One region of the Rhizobium sp. CB3171 genome, then DNA from elsewhere that is predicted to be linked to it. Evidence: predicted binding sites of a transcription regulator. Region 1 holds the regulator's gene; the other holds the start of a gene.
The links. Region 1 encodes LexA, which represses DNA repair genes until DNA is damaged. Its sites were predicted from a motif close to TGTTCNNNNTGTGTTCNG; they were not measured.
Positions count from the first base shown of each region.

Region 2: a site for LexA is predicted at 2,458-2,475, ahead of QA648_RS02155 (PA0069 family radical SAM protein). Genes of this name have one in related genera too.

Region 1 is NZ_CP121652.1:1,264,500-1,271,948, forward strand. Features, by position in the region: gene lpxB (lipid-A-disaccharide synthase) at 1-1,105, shown strand, start outside; gene gltA (citrate synthase) at 1,136-2,425, opposite strand; gene QA648_RS06310 (ComEC/Rec2 family competence protein) at 2,706-5,165, shown strand; gene lexA (transcriptional repressor LexA) at 5,146-5,868, opposite strand; gene QA648_RS06320 (DUF2721 domain-containing protein) at 6,262-6,753, opposite strand; gene QA648_RS06325 (mechanosensitive ion channel family protein) at 6,859-7,449, opposite strand, start outside.
Region 2 is NZ_CP121652.1:439,219-446,667, reverse strand. Features, by position in the region: gene QA648_RS02175 (4-(cytidine 5'-diphospho)-2-C-methyl-D-erythritol kinase) at 1-729, shown strand, start outside; gene moaB (molybdenum cofactor biosynthesis protein B) at 729-1,283, shown strand; gene QA648_RS02165 (hypothetical protein) at 1,293-1,607, opposite strand; gene QA648_RS02160 (glycosyl transferase) at 1,786-2,304, opposite strand; gene QA648_RS02155 (PA0069 family radical SAM protein) at 2,545-3,702, shown strand; gene QA648_RS02150 (ribonuclease HII) at 3,906-4,565, shown strand; gene QA648_RS02145 (phosphotransferase) at 4,578-5,123, opposite strand; gene QA648_RS02140 (F0F1 ATP synthase subunit B) at 5,488-5,979, opposite strand; gene QA648_RS02135 (F0F1 ATP synthase subunit B) at 5,983-6,576, opposite strand; gene QA648_RS02130 (F0F1 ATP synthase subunit C) at 6,656-6,883, opposite strand; gene QA648_RS02125 (F0F1 ATP synthase subunit A) at 6,953-7,449, opposite strand, start outside.

The sequences.
Region 1 (7,449 bases):
GGCATTGAAGCAACGTTATGATGGCGCCGTCGAACTGATCGGCGTTGGTGGCGATGCCCTGGAAGCGCAGGGTCTGCGTTCGCTTTTCGATTATTCCGAACTGTCGATTATGGGTTTTGCGCAGGTCATCAAGCGACTGCCGAAACTGCTTGCCCGCATCCGCCAGACGACGGACGCCATTATCGCAGCCAAGCCGGACGTGCTCCTGATCATCGATAGCCCGGATTTCACCCATCGCGTTGCCAAGAAGGTGCGCGCGGCGCTGCCGGACTTGCCGGTCGTCGACTATGTCTGCCCGAGCGTGTGGGCGTGGAAAGAATATCGCGCGCAGAAAATGCTCGCCTATGTCGATCATGTCCTCGCCATCCTGCCGTTCGAGCCGGCAGCGATGCAGCGCTTGGCGGGGCCGGCCACGACCTATGTCGGCCATCGGCTGACGGTGGATTCGAGCCTGGTCGAAACCCGCCGCCGGCGTGCGCTTCGCCCTCTCGGCGCGCCTGACGGAGAGAAGACGATCCTGTTGCTTCCCGGTTCGCGTTCCTCGGAAATCCGTCAGCTTCTGCCGGTTTTCGAGCAGGCGGTGACGGAGATTAGCCGGCGAAACGATCGCGTTCGTTACGTGTTGCCGACCGTTCCGCGACAGGAGGCATTGGTGCGCTCCCTCCTTGAAAACTGGCGCCTCAAGCCGGATGTCTTCGTCGGCCAGGATGCCAAATGGAACGCTTTCGCGGAAGCGGATGCGGCGATGGCGGCTTCCGGCACCGTGGTGCTGGAATTGGGCCTTGCGGGCGTTCCCGTCGTCTCGGCCTACAAGACGGAGTGGCTTGCCCGATTCGTACTCTCGCGCATCAAGACCTGGACGGCAGCTCTGCCGAATTTGATTGCCGACTATGCCGTCGTGCCCGAACTGATCAACGATGTGCTGCGCCCTGGTCTGCTGGCGCGCTATATGGAGCGGCTATCGAGCGATACGCCCGAGCGTGCAGCCATGCTTCAGGGTTACGATCTGGTCTGGCAGCGGATGCAGACCGAGGAGCCGCCCGGCGAAAAGGCGGCGGCGATCGTTCTCGATGTCCTGTCCAAGAAAAAACCCGGCCATTTCTGACCGGGTTTTTTGTTGTCTCGCTTCTTCGGCTTAACGCTTGGAAACCGGAACGTATTCGCGCTGCGGTTCGCCGGTATAGAGCTGGCGCGGGCGGCCGATACGCTGTTCCGGATCTTCGATCATCTCGTTCCACTGGGCGATCCAGCCGACGGTGCGGGCAAGCGCAAACAGCACCGTGAACATGGTCGTGGGGAAGCCGAGAGCCTTCAGCGTGATGCCGGAGTAGAAGTCGACATTCGGGTAAAGCTTCTTCTCGATGAAATAGTCATCGGTCAGCGCGATACGCTCCAGTTCGATCGCGATGTCGAGCAGCGGATCGTCCTTAATGCCGAGTTCGCCGAGAACCTCGTGCGCCGTCTTCTGCATGATCTTGGCGCGCGGATCGTAGTTCTTGTAGACGCGATGACCGAAGCCCATCAGCCGGAACGGATCGTTCTTGTCCTTGGCGCGGGCGATATATTCCGGAATGCGGTCAACCGTGCCGATTTCCGTCAGCATGTTGAGCGCAGCTTCGTTGGCGCCGCCGTGAGCGGGACCCCAGAGGCAGGCGATGCCGGCGGCGACGCAAGCGAAGGGATTGGCGCCGGAAGAGCCCGCGAGGCGAACCGTCGATGTCGACGCATTCTGCTCGTGATCGGCGTGCAGGATGAAGATGCGGTCCATGGCGCGGGCAAGCACCGGGTTGACCACATATTCCTCGCAGGGCACGGCAAAGCACATGCGCAGGAAGTTCGACGCATAATCGAGGTCGTTCTTCGGGTAAACGAAGGGCTGGCCGATATGGTACTTGTAAGCCATGGCGGCAAGCGTCGGCATCTTGGCGATCATGCGCAGGCTTGCGACCATGCGCTGGTGCGGATCGGTGATGTCGGTGGAGTCGTGATAGAAGGCCGACAGAGCGCCGACGCAGCCGCACATGACGGCCATCGGATGCGCATCGCGACGGAAGCCGGTGAAGAAGCGAGACATCTGTTCATGCACCATGGTGTGGTGCACGACCCGGTAATCGAAGTCCTTCTTCTGGGCTGCGGTCGGCAATTCGCCGTAGAGCAGCAGGTAACAGACTTCGAGGAAGTCGCCGTGTTCGGCAAGCTGTTCGATCGGATAACCGCGATGCAGCAGAACGCCTTCGTCGCCATCAATAAAGGTGATGCTGGATTCGCACGACGCAGTCGAAGTGAAGCCAGGATCGTAGGTGAAAGTGGAGGTGTTCTTATAAAGGGCACCAATATCAATGACACTTGGGCCGATGGTTCCGGACTTAACCGGCAAATCCACCGTCTTTTCACCCCAAGTTAGTTTCGCGCTTTGTTCCGTCATGCTGATCCTCCAAGATTTGGCGGGATTGGCGCCTTAAAAAGCGCCAAAGGGTTAAGCGACTAACGATTAGCTATATGATCCAGAGCCTAATGCCAAGTTATCCTTACGCCTATTTGTGCATTGCAGTATCAACTTTTGGGCACTGCGGTAGAAGGGACCGTTTTGCGCAAGCGTGAATTAGCGTCTTTTGTCGGCGATGATGCCGATTTCAGTTGAAATCACTGGCCGGTGACGGCAAAACTCCCGCTATAGCTGTAGTTTTGCGTGGGCGCTGGAATATATGCCTAATTTAGAGGCACCGGATCCGCAGGTGGATAGTCGGGAATTGGCTGCGGTTGCCGTGCGCGAGCAGAGCGTGGGCGCGGTTATTTCTCGTGCCAAAGCGTCGCGGCCAGAGCGGACACAGGACCACGCCGCGCTTATTGCCCGCCTTCGCCTCGCGGCAGGCAGCATCCGACTCAGCATTTACCATTTAGCCGAAGAAGAGGCGGCGCACGGTCGCGCGATGCTATTTGCGCCGGTCTACATCGGCGCCGGCGCGATCGTCTGGTTCTCGGTCGGAGCCGATCCGCCGCCGCAAGCTGTTTTTACGGCCCTCCTTATCTTCGCTGTCGCATTTTTCCGCCAGCAGCAGGCGGGGCGAGTGCTACGGCACATATTGTTTGCCGGCATGCTGGTGTGCTCCGGCATGGCTCTGGCGCAATGCGAAACCTGGCGCGCATCGACGGTGATGCTCGACTCTGCGGTGACGACCACCATCACCGGGCGGATCGAACGGCGTGAAGCCGACGACAAGGGCCGTTGGCGCTATGTCGTCGCCCTGGAGGCAACGGAAAAACCGACCATTCGCCGGCCGCCGGCGCAGATCACCATTTTCGTGCGCAAACAGCTCCAGCCCTTCGAACTCGGCGACCGCATTCAGGGTAGAGCGCGGTTGACGCCGCCGGCCGGACCTGCCTTGCCCGGCCTCAACGATTTCGCCTTCAGCGCCTATTTCGATGGCACCGGCGCGAATGGTTTTGCCTATGGAACGCAGACATTATTGTCGCCGACTAGTGATGTAGTTCAGGGGTCGGTCCTCGACAAGGCGGATATCTGGCTTGCCGGTTTGCGCAGCCATATCGGCGATAGAATCAGGACGCTTTTGCCCGGAGACACCGGCGCCTTTGCGGCTTCGCTTGTCACCGATGAGAGACGAGCGATCTCAGACGATACGACGGAAGCGCTGCGGACCTCGGGTCTTGCGCATATCATCGCCATCTCCGGCCTGAACATGGCGCTCTCCGCGGGCATCTTTTATGTCGGTTTACGCTACGCCCTCAGTCTGTTTTTCGGCGTGGCACAGGCTTGGCCAACAAAGAAGATTGCGGCCTTCGGCGCGCTAGTTACAGTGACGGCTTATTATCTCATTTCCGGCTTCGGGGTATCCGCGGAGCGTGCCTTCATCATGATGGCTATCATACTGATCGCCGTGCTCTTCGACCGACCATCCATTAGCCTGCGCAACGTGGCGCTATCGGCGATAGTCATTCTCATACTGTCGCCTTCGCAGGCGCTCGGACCAAGTTTTCAGATGTCTTACGCCGCGACCCTGGCGTTGGTGTCCGGCTATTCGCTCTGGGCGAGGAGGCCGCATCGGGAGAGCGTTCTCTCCCGGTTCCGGGTCATGCGTCCGCTGCTCTTCGTTTCCCGTTTCTTCGGAAGCATATTGTCGACCTCTTTTATAGGCGGCGCATCGACGGCAATCTTCTCGATAGAGCATTTTCACCGATTGGCGACATATGGTCTCATCGCCAATCTGGCGGCTATGCCGGTCGTCTCCTTTGTCGTCATGCCGTTTGGCATGGCGGCGACGCTACTGATGCCATTTGGCGTTGATGCCCCTTTCTGGCAGATAACCGGCTGGGGACTTGATGTCGTCATCGTCATTGCCAAAACGGTTGCCGCCTGGGGCGGCAATATTCCCTTCGGTCGGCTGCCGGTCTGGCTGTTCCCGACGGTCATAGCCGGCTTCTTGTTGATGACCTTGCTGAGAACATGGCTGCGACATGCAGGTGCGCTCTTGATCATCGGTTCGGTTGCAGTCGTGGCACTCAGTCCCGGTGTCCTCAAGCCTGATCTCATGATCTCCGAGGACGGCACGCTGGTCGCCTTGTTGCGCAACGGTGCGCTGACGACAAACCGCGAAAAACCGCCGGATTTCATCTTCGAGCAGTGGCAAAGAGCATTGGCGATCACCGAGCAGCAACCGCCAACGATGCTTCCGCCGGATAGTCAGCTCCCCAAAATCAGCAAATCAGACAAGCATCGTCGCCTGAATTCCGAAGAACAGAGCACCGTTCGAAAGGCGATGGATGCGGCATTAGACGCGGCCGGGCCGGGCGGTTTCGCCTGCCAAAAAGGTGCATGGTGCGTGGCAATGCTGGATAATGGCGACATGCTTGTCACCATTGAAGATGCCGCCTATCTCGCTCCGGCCTGCGACACGGCCAATATCGTCATCACCTCCGTACGGCTGCGTCTTGATCGCTGCCGCTCTGGCGCCACGCTCTTCACAGGTGCAACATTGCGCCGCACAGGGTCCATCGAAATGAGCCTTAGCACCGATAAACCGATAATGACGGCAGCGTTTGAAAACCTTTCGCGGCCATGGAGCCTGCATCGCTCCTACGACTGGCGAACAGACACTTTTGGCGCGCCGCTCAAGCCGGCGTCACCGGTCAGTGATAGCGGCGAATGAGACCGACGAGCTTGCCTTGTACCTTCACTCGATCCGGCCCAAAGATGCGGGTTTCGTAAGCAGGGTTTGCCGCTTCAAGCGCGATCGAGGCTCCCTTGCGGCGGAAGCGCTTCAATGTCGCCTCTTCATCATCGACGAGAGCGACGACGATGTCGCCGGGATTGGCGGTCGTGGCGTTGCGGATGATGACGGTATCGCCGTCAAAGATGCCGGCATCGATCATGGAGTCGCCCTTGACCTCCAGCGCATAATGCTCGCCGGAGCCGAGCATGTCGGCGGGAACGGTGATGTCGTGAGTATTGTTCTGGATGGCCGAGATCGGAACGCCGGCGGCAATGCGGCCCATGACGGGTACCGAAACCGAACTGTTGTTGTCCTCACTCACCGGCTTGGTGGGTGCGGGCGGCGGCACAAGTTGCGGCTTGCCAAGGCTACCCTCGATGACGCTTGGCGAAAAGCCGCGGCGAGGCTGCAGGCTCGGGCTATAGGCCTCCGGTAGCTTGATGACCTCCAGCGCCCGGGCCCGGTTCGGCAGGCGACGGATGAAGCCGCGTTCTTCCAAAGCCGTGATGAGACGGTGAATACCGGATTTGGACGCAAGGTCCAGCGCATCTTTCATCTCGTCGAAAGATGGCGGAACACCGGACTCCTTCATTCGTTCGTGAATGAAGAGAAGCAGTTCCTGCTGCTTGCGCGTCAACATCGTTTTGAACCTCGGGACTGAGAAGGTGTCGTGAAACAAATCCAGAACGGACACTATATGTTCCATATGTGTTCCGCAAGCCCTTAAATTTCGGTGAACATTTTGTAGGTGCATCAAATAAATGGGAACATAACAGGTCCCGGGCAGATGACTTTTTTCCCGGCACCTTCAAACTAAATAGCAGAAATATATGCGGAATCGGGCGAAGCAAAATTTCGGACGATCCCAAAACGGATTATCTCCAAGGCGGCGAAAAGCCATGTTCTTCGTTCTATAAGCTCTTTGGAGGACGACACTCTCCGAACCATGGAGAGCAAGCTATGGATCTGACTGGGAATCCGGATTTCTGAGGGGCCGGGATTGGTGCCATCCGTAGTAATATTCGATGGGATATCAATAGGTTGAACTTTTCCTCGAACTCCCGTGCCGGTGCTCGAGCAAGGTACGGTCGTTGGCGATCTGCCTTAGCATGCTGCGCCCGGCCAGAATCATCTCGACGAGAAAGGCCACAAAGGCGCCCATGAGTGCGAAGACGGCAAGGCCAAAGAGCCAGAGCAGCAATTGCTCGCGAAATTGCTGTCGAATTGCACCGCCCATGAGGCCGAGCGTCGCAAGGCATGTGAACACGCCCGATGCCGTGCCGAGCAGAACTGCGATCTCCAGCGCCAATGTTCGCCGCCGCAGATAATAGAGCTGCAGCAACCGCGTTTCATCCGGGTCCTCAGAGGTCACCCGTTCGAAAAGGCTGTTGACCCGGTCGGAGACGCGGGCGAGCCTAGCCGAAAAGACATTGAGGCACCCGGCGGTGCCCGCCAGCAGAAAGACCGGTGTCAGCGCTATTTGAATAACGTGCGCGGCAATAGACGTCAGATGGTCGTTCAGCACATTGGATCTCCTTTCTGTCCAACGTCATCCGGTATCGGCTCCAGGGTTGTCGCCTTGCCAAAGAGGGCGCGGAGATGAGGCTGGTGACTGATCTCGCGCGAACGTTCAGGTTGGCGGCGCCGCCGATTGCGTCATTTGCTCAGCGATCTTCTTTCTCTGCAGTGTCATGGCTGCGATCGCGGCATCGGATTTTTCCTCGCCACCCACCTGCACTGTCGGCTGAGCGAAGTCGATGCCGTTTTCCATGAAGGCGTCGCGGATCATGGTATAGGCCTGGCGCCGTATGTAGGTTTGCCGACCGGGGAGGGCGGTAAAAGCGAAACTCAGTTCGATACCGAAGTCGCCAATTTGCTCCACCCCCTTCATTTTCAGGGTCTCAAGAATCTGCGGTCCGATTTCCGGATCTTCTTTCAACTGCTCTCCGATTTGCTTGACGATCCTTTTCGCCTTGGCGACGTCGGTATTGAACGGAACCCGTAGCAGGAATTTATCGATCGCCCAGTCGCGGCTCATGTTCTGAACGGCGCCGAGTTCGCCGAAGGGAACTGTGAACACCGGACCATGATGATGTCGAAGCCTGACGGAACGCAGGCTGAAGGATTCCACGGTTCCCTTGTAGCTGCCGCTTTGAACGTATTCGCCGACGCGGAAGGCATCGTCCATCAGGTAGAAAATGCCGCTGACGATATCCTTGAC
Region 2 (7,449 bases), 830 kb from region 1:
CTGTCCGGGCGCTTCTCCCCTCTTCTTACCGATGGGGATGCCGGCGGCAATCTGGTGCTGAAGGCACGCGATCTGCTGCGGCAGGCGGCTCGTGCCGCGGGTTTCGAAGCGCCGCCCGTCCACATCCATCTCGAAAAGAACCTTCCCGTCGCCTCCGGCATCGGCGGTGGCTCGGCGGATGCGGCGGCGACCCTGCGTGGGCTGATGCGGCTCTGGGGGCTCGCCTTGCCTTCCGATGAGGTGACGGCGATTGCACTGAAGCTCGGCGCCGATGTGCCAATGTGCCTGGCCAGCCGCCCGCTGATCGCACGCGGCATCGGCGAAGTGATCGAACTTCTGCCGGACTTTCCATCTTTTGCTATGGTGCTCGGCAATCCCCTCGTCGGCGTTTCGACGCCGGAGGTGTTTCGCATGCTGGCCCGAAAGGACAATCCGCCATTCGTACTCCCCTTGCAGGCAACAAATGGCCGCATGCAATGGATCGAGACCATTGAGGGGTTGCGCAACGATCTGGAGCCGCCGGCACGAATGCTCTGCAACGAAATCGCCACGCTCTCGCAATTGATCGAGAGCCAAGGGGCGCTCGCCACACGCATGTCCGGCTCAGGCGCCACCTGCTTCGGCCTGTTCGATAACCTCGAGCGGGCGACAGCGGCGGCGGCATCGCTTCACAGCTTAAGGCCGGACTGGTATTTCCAGGCGACGGAAACGATCAAGGGAGGCGCGTGATGACCGGTTCAAGTGAAGCAAGGTCCTTCATCCCCGTCGGCATCGCGGTGCTGACCGTTTCCGATACGCGCACGCTCGCCGACGACAAGTCCGGCGATACGCTGGTTGCCCGTATCGCGGAAGCCGGTCATAGGTTGGCTGCGCGCGCCATCGTTCCCGACGACAAGAAGCGTATTCGAAGCCAGGTGGAGGCCTGGACGCAGGACGAAACCATCGACGTCGTCATCACCACCGGCGGCACCGGCTTTACCGGCCGCGATGTCACGCCCGAAGCGCTGGAGCCCTTGTTCGAAAAGCGGATGGACGGGTTTTCCGAGGTGTTCCATCGCATCTCCTACGACAAGATCGGCACGGCGACGATCCAGTCGCGTGCAACCGGCGGCGTTGCCAACGCCACCTTCATCTTCGTGCTGCCGGGCTCCCCTGGCGCCTGCAAGGATGCCTGGGACGGCATTTTAAAGGCGCAACTCGACTACCGCCATATGCCCTGCAATTTCGTGGAGATCATGCCGCGGCTCGATGAACATCTAAAGCGCGGTGCCGGCTCAAAATAAGCTGGCGCTTTATGCCTTCGATCCAGGCAAGGCAGGAATTGATTCCCAATTCTGACCCGTGAGGATCACGCAGCTTCGGCCGGAGACACCGGTGATCATCATTGTCCAACTGCCGCTTTCAGCAGCGAAGACCTCGATAATATTCCTCGGATCGAGCTGACCAATGGCCGAGAGCTTTTCGGAATAGTGCGCTCCCAGGAAAGCGACCATATCGGCGCGTTCAGCGCATGCGAACATCGCTTGCGAAGCTGCAGTACTCGGATGAAGGATTGCCGTTGCCACAAGGGCCGTTCCGATGAGGCGGCAGAGCATCGTGCGTCCCATGACGCACCTCCTTTCGCCGGAAATCCGGCGGAAGAGGAGAGTTCCGCTGACCTGCTCTGCCGCATACCGGCATCTTCATGGTCGGCCGCCTGACGCGACACGCGAGACGTGCCGCCATATGAAAATTATGACAGAAATTCTCTTATTTTCAAATGGAATCTGGATTGATTACAATGCGCTACCGTGCCGCGCGTGCGACCCAAGAGGGAATCAGCTCGCTCGACAGTTTGCGGCTCTTTTGCCCCCTGGCGAATTCGGCAAGCCGCATGCCCGTTTTGGCGGCGGCGATGGCCTGTCGCTTGGAGAGGAGCAAACCCAGTTCCAGAGGCGGCAGGCTGCGGCCGATGCGCTGCAGCAAAGGCCGTCGATAACCCCGCGACGCGGTGAAGCGCGCCGGCACCTTATTCAGCGAGACATATTCGGCAATCTCATCGATCCAGCCGGCTTGCGGGCGGGCGCCGGGCTCGACGAAAAGCAGCCATTCGCCGCGCGCCGAATGCAGTATGTCTCTGATATCCCACTGCGAATAGAAACGGCAGCCGGCAGCGTCGGCCACATGCGAGGTGCCATCACGCGAGCCATGATCGAGCACGACGACGTCGCACACCAAACCTTCGATCGCGCCCGCTACCAGGGCCGCCAATGTCTGCGCCAGCTCAGGTTCTTGATCCTGGCATTCGATGATTACTGTCAACATTGCCCATTTATAAAGCGCCGCACAATTTATTGCCAGCACATAACCCTTTAAACCCGAAGGTTTAGACAAGGCTTATGTGCAGGTTCACAATGCCACCGGGACCTCTGCTCGTCGGCATGTACACGCTGCGCGGCGGAGCGTAATCGCGCATTTTGTTCTTGCAATGTTCTCGTTTGTCGGATAGGAATTTAATCATCTTAGACGCGGCATGCGATGCCATGAACCGCCCCGGAGTTACCGATGAACGAGCAGTCCCTTGCAGGGCAGGTCGCATTTGCGCCTGCCAATACGGCAGATGTTGCCAATGCTTTGATCGCCGACACCGGTCTCAGAGTCGAGATCGACCGCCGGCGCGGTCGCGGCGCCGGGCTGAACCCGAGCGGCCGATTCGAACCGCTGCGACGTGAGACATTCGATGACGGCTGGCAAACACTCGAAGAACTGCCGCCTTTCAAAACCGAAGTCCAGGTGGAGAAGCCGCGTACGGCAATCACACGCAACGAATCGCCCGATATATCCTTCGATCGTTCCATCAATCCCTATCGTGGCTGCGAGCATGGCTGCATCTATTGTTTCGCACGGCCGACGCATGCCTATATGGGCCTGTCGGCGGGACTCGATTTCGAATCAAAGCTCTTCGCCAAGCCGGACGCGGCGCGGCTTCTGGAACGGGAGCTGGCCAAGCCCGGCTACAAGCCGCGCGTCATCGCCATCGGCACCAATACCGACCCCTATCAGCCGATCGAGAAGGAATGGCGCATCATGCGGCAGATTCTCGAAGTGCTGAACAAGGCAAACCATCCGGTTGCGATCGTCACCAAGTCAGCGCTGATCATGCGCGATATCGATATTCTCCAAGAGATGGCCGCCAAGAACCTGGTTCGGGTCGGTATTTCCGTGACCACGCTCGACCGCAAGCTGGCGCGCACCATGGAACCGCGCGCGGCGACGCCGCAGCGGCGGCTGGAGGCGATCCGGGTGCTCAGCGAGGCCGGTATCCAGACGGCAGTCATGGTGGCGCCGATCATTCCGGCGCTCAACGACCACGAAATCGAGCGCATCCTCGACGCCAGCAAGGCCGCCGGCGCCCTGGAAGCAACCTATGTCATCCTGCGCCTGCCGCTGGAGGTCAGCCCGCTCTTCCGCGACTGGCTGCTGCAGAACTATCCGGATCGCTACCGCCATGTCATGTCGCTGATCCGCTCCATGCGCGGCGGCAAGGATTACGATGCCGAGTTCGGCAAACGCATGAAGGGCGCAGGCCCCTATGCCTGGCAGATCAGCCGCCGTTTCGAAATGGCAACCAAGCGGCTGGAGCTCACCCGCCGCAGTATCGCATTGCGAGACGACCTGTTTGTGCCGCCGGATGGCAGCGGCGTGCAGCTTTCGCTGCTCTGAGCGGTTCAGCTTTCGCGGAATCTTAGAACCGCTCTATCTTTTTGTTTTTTCGCAATTCCGGACGGAAAGCGGCTCACGCACTTTTCCCGGAATTGCTCTGACCCTTTCCCGCGGGTTTCCCTACCCGTCGGAAGAGCCCCCTGGTTCGCCGCCTTGATCCACCGGGGGCTTGCAGGAGATCGGATGGTGTGCGAGCTTGCCGCATGCCACGCAGCACACCATCCGATTCTCCCATGCTTTTCGACGAGGGCCCGATCGTTCCAACCTTCGAGTTGGAGCTGATTGCCCGCCGCGCTGGACACTGGCCTGTCGCAGGTGCCGATGAAGCCGGGCGCGGGCCTCTTGCAGGTCCAGTCGTCGCGGCCGCAGTCATTCTCGATCCGGAACGCATTCCCGAGGGATTGAACGATTCCAAGCAGCTTTCGGCCATCAGGCGCGAGGCGCTGTTTGTCGAAATCCTCTCGACCGCGACCGTCTCCATTGCTTCTTCGAGTGCGGCCCGTATCGATATCACTGATATTCGCAAGGCGAGCCTTGATGCCATGCGTCGTGCCATATGCAGCCTGGCCATACCGGCAAGCTACGTCCTGACGGATGGGCTGGACGTGCCTGGCGGCCTCGCTTGCCCGGGAAAAGCCGTGGTCAAGGGCGATGCCCTCTCCTTTTCCATTGCCGCAGCCTCGATCGTCGCCAAGGTGACGCGCGACCGGATGATGGCCCGCGCCGGAGATGTCTTCCCCGCATACGGCTTTGCCGCCCATGTCGGCTACGGGACGCCTGAGCACCGCGCCGGCATCGAGAAGCACGGCCCCTGCTCGCTACATCGCATGAGTTTCCGGCCGCTCCGACGCGATGAGGCCTGACGCCAGCTCTCCTTATCCTGCAAGGCCGGCTGTAATCTCGCTTCGGTGCTCGCTGATATAGGCAACATCGCGCCGATAGATATCAGCATGGCCCTCTTCAATGTTGCGGCGATATCTATCCACACCATTGGCCGCCTCGCTTTCCATGAAGCCGACCAAGGCATTCAGACGGTCGATGATCATCCCCGGCAATGCCGATCGTTGCTCCGAGTGCAAGCCGTAGGCATCAAGGAAACTGCGAGCGCGGAGGATTTGCGTATCGAGCCCGCTGAGAACCTTGACCTCGACGCCAGCGGACAGAGGCGCCCAGCGATAGATGGCGTAAGCGAGATCCCAGCAACGCGGGCCGGGATGGGCCGTCTCGAAGTCGATGATGCCCGTCGCCTCGCTGCCGGTAAGAACAACATTATAGGGCGCGAAATCGCCATGGCAGATCACCTCGAACGGCGGCCGCGGCGACAATTGCCATTTCTGGTCCTCCAGCATCGGCCGCATCAACAGAGCGGTGCAATCGTGATAGCGCCGCAGCAGGCGCGCCGCGGACCGCAGAGCTTCCATCGACCTCATATTCTCATTGTCGTCCAAGTCACCCGTCTCACCTGGGAGAAAGCTCACTCTTTCCCACGCCGCGTCATATCCGGCTGATAATGGCGCATTGGCAAAGCCATGGGTGTGAAGTGTGGTGAGAAGGGCGTGAACACTCGCTGTCCAAGGACGAGTCCGCCGATAGATGAGATCACCCTGGCGAAATGGTCCCTCGCCGCTCTCCCCGTTCGGTATCACCATTTCTCCCCCTAAAACGAGGTCGAAATCTAATTTAGATCCGGAGCTATCGTCAAATGTCACCGTCGCCGAGCGATACCTTTAAAAACAAAAAGCCCAGCCGAAGCCGGGCTTTTCCAAAGATCGATTGCTTGCGCGCTCAGTTCAACCGCGACTTCACTTCGCCAACGGCGTTGCTGAAGAGTTCGGATTGAACCTGGCCGTCGGCCTTCTTGGCGAGCACGGATTCAGCAGCAGCGATGGCCAGATCGACGGCGGCGGAACGGACCGCCTTCATCGCATCGGCTTCCGCCTGCTTGATCTTCTGCTCGGAAAGCGCCGTACGGTTGGCGACGAATTCCTCCGTCTTCTTGCGAGCTTCCGTCGTCAGCATTTCAGCTTCGCGTTCGGCGGCCGCAACGATATGGGCTGCCTCGGCTTCGGCTTCCTTCCGCTTGCGCTGGTATTCAGCCAGAAGATGCTGGGCTTCTTCACGCAGGCGCTTGGCTTCAGCCAGATCGTTACGGATCTGATCGGCGCGGTCGTCCAGCGACTTGGCCATCATGCCCGGCACCTTCAGATAGACGATGAGGCCGAGGAAGATGATGAGAGCGACGAATGCAAAGAAAGTTTCGTCGAGACCGAATTCCATGGATCAACCCTCCCGCTTGGCGGATGCTTCGGCGACAGCCGAAGCGACGTCTGCCTGGCCGGCGACGTTGCCGACGAGCTGCTCGACAACGGCAGCGGCCGTTTCTTCAGCAATGGCGCCGACATCGCCGAAGGCTTTCGCCTTGATCTCGCTGATACGGACCTCAGCGGCCTTCAGCTTTTCCGAAAGGCTTGCTTCGATCGCCTTGCGATCTTCCTCAGCCTTTGCCTTGGCGGCGTCGCGGGCGGTGGCGCCGATCGAATTTGCCTTGGCGCGCGCTGCGGCCAATTCGCTTTCGTAGGTCGCAACGGCAGCATCGGCTTCGGCCTTCAGACGCGAGGCTTCGTCGATATCCTGGGCGATGCGATCGTGCCGGCTTTCCAGAATGCCGCCGACGCGCGGAATAACGATCTTCTGCATGGCCACGTAGAAGATGACGAAGGTGATCACCAGCCAAAGGAGCTGTGACGGATACGTCGTATGGTCAAACGGCGGGAATACGCCTGCGTGATGGCCCTGATCGGGCGCACCCGTCTCCGTATGCACCGCGCCGGCTGCCGGCGGTGCTTCTTCAGCATATGCCGGGGTCACAAACATGCTCACCTCCAGGTGGTCTGCAAATACAAAGAATCACGGCCCGCTGTCCCGCGAACCGTGATCTATCATGCCGTTGATATCAGACGGCGAAGAGCAGGAGGAGAGCGATGAGCAGCGAGAAGATGCCCAGAGCTTCCGTAACGGCGAAGCCGAATACCAGACGGCCGAACTGGCTGTCAGCGGCAGACGGATTGCGAAGTGCGCCGGACAGGTAGCTGCCGAAGATGTTGCCGAGGCCGAGAGCCGTACCGGCCATACCAAAGCAAGCCAGACCTGCGCCGATGAACTTTGCTGCTTCCGCTTCCATGTTGAACTCCTTTGAAATGGTTGTTGCGGCGAATGACTGACGCCCTGCAGACGTCAATGTCGGTAATCCTTAGTGGCCACCCGGATGGATTGCGTCATTGAGGTACATGCAAGTCAGCACCGCAAAGACGTAAGCCTGGAGGAAGGCGACGAGGAACTCGAGACCGGTCAGGGCGACGGTCATGATCAGGGGAAGAATGGCGCCGCCGATGCCAAGCGCACCAAGGGCTCCGAGCGAGGCAACGAAGCCTGCGAACACCTTAAGCGTGATATGGCCTGCCAGCATGTTGGCGAAAAGACGAACAGAGAGTGAAATGGGCCGCGACAGGAAGGAGATGATTTCGATGATCACCACCAGCGGCAGAAGAATGCCGGGAACGCCCTGCGGCACGAAGAGCTTGAAAAAGCCGAAGCCATGCTTGATGACGCCGTAGAGAATGACCGTCAGGATGACCAGAAGCGCCAGTGCAAACGTGACGATGATTTGGCTGGTGACGGTGAAGAAATAGGGAACCATGCCAAGCAGGTTCGCCGTCAGCACGAACATGAAGAGTGAGAAGACCAGCG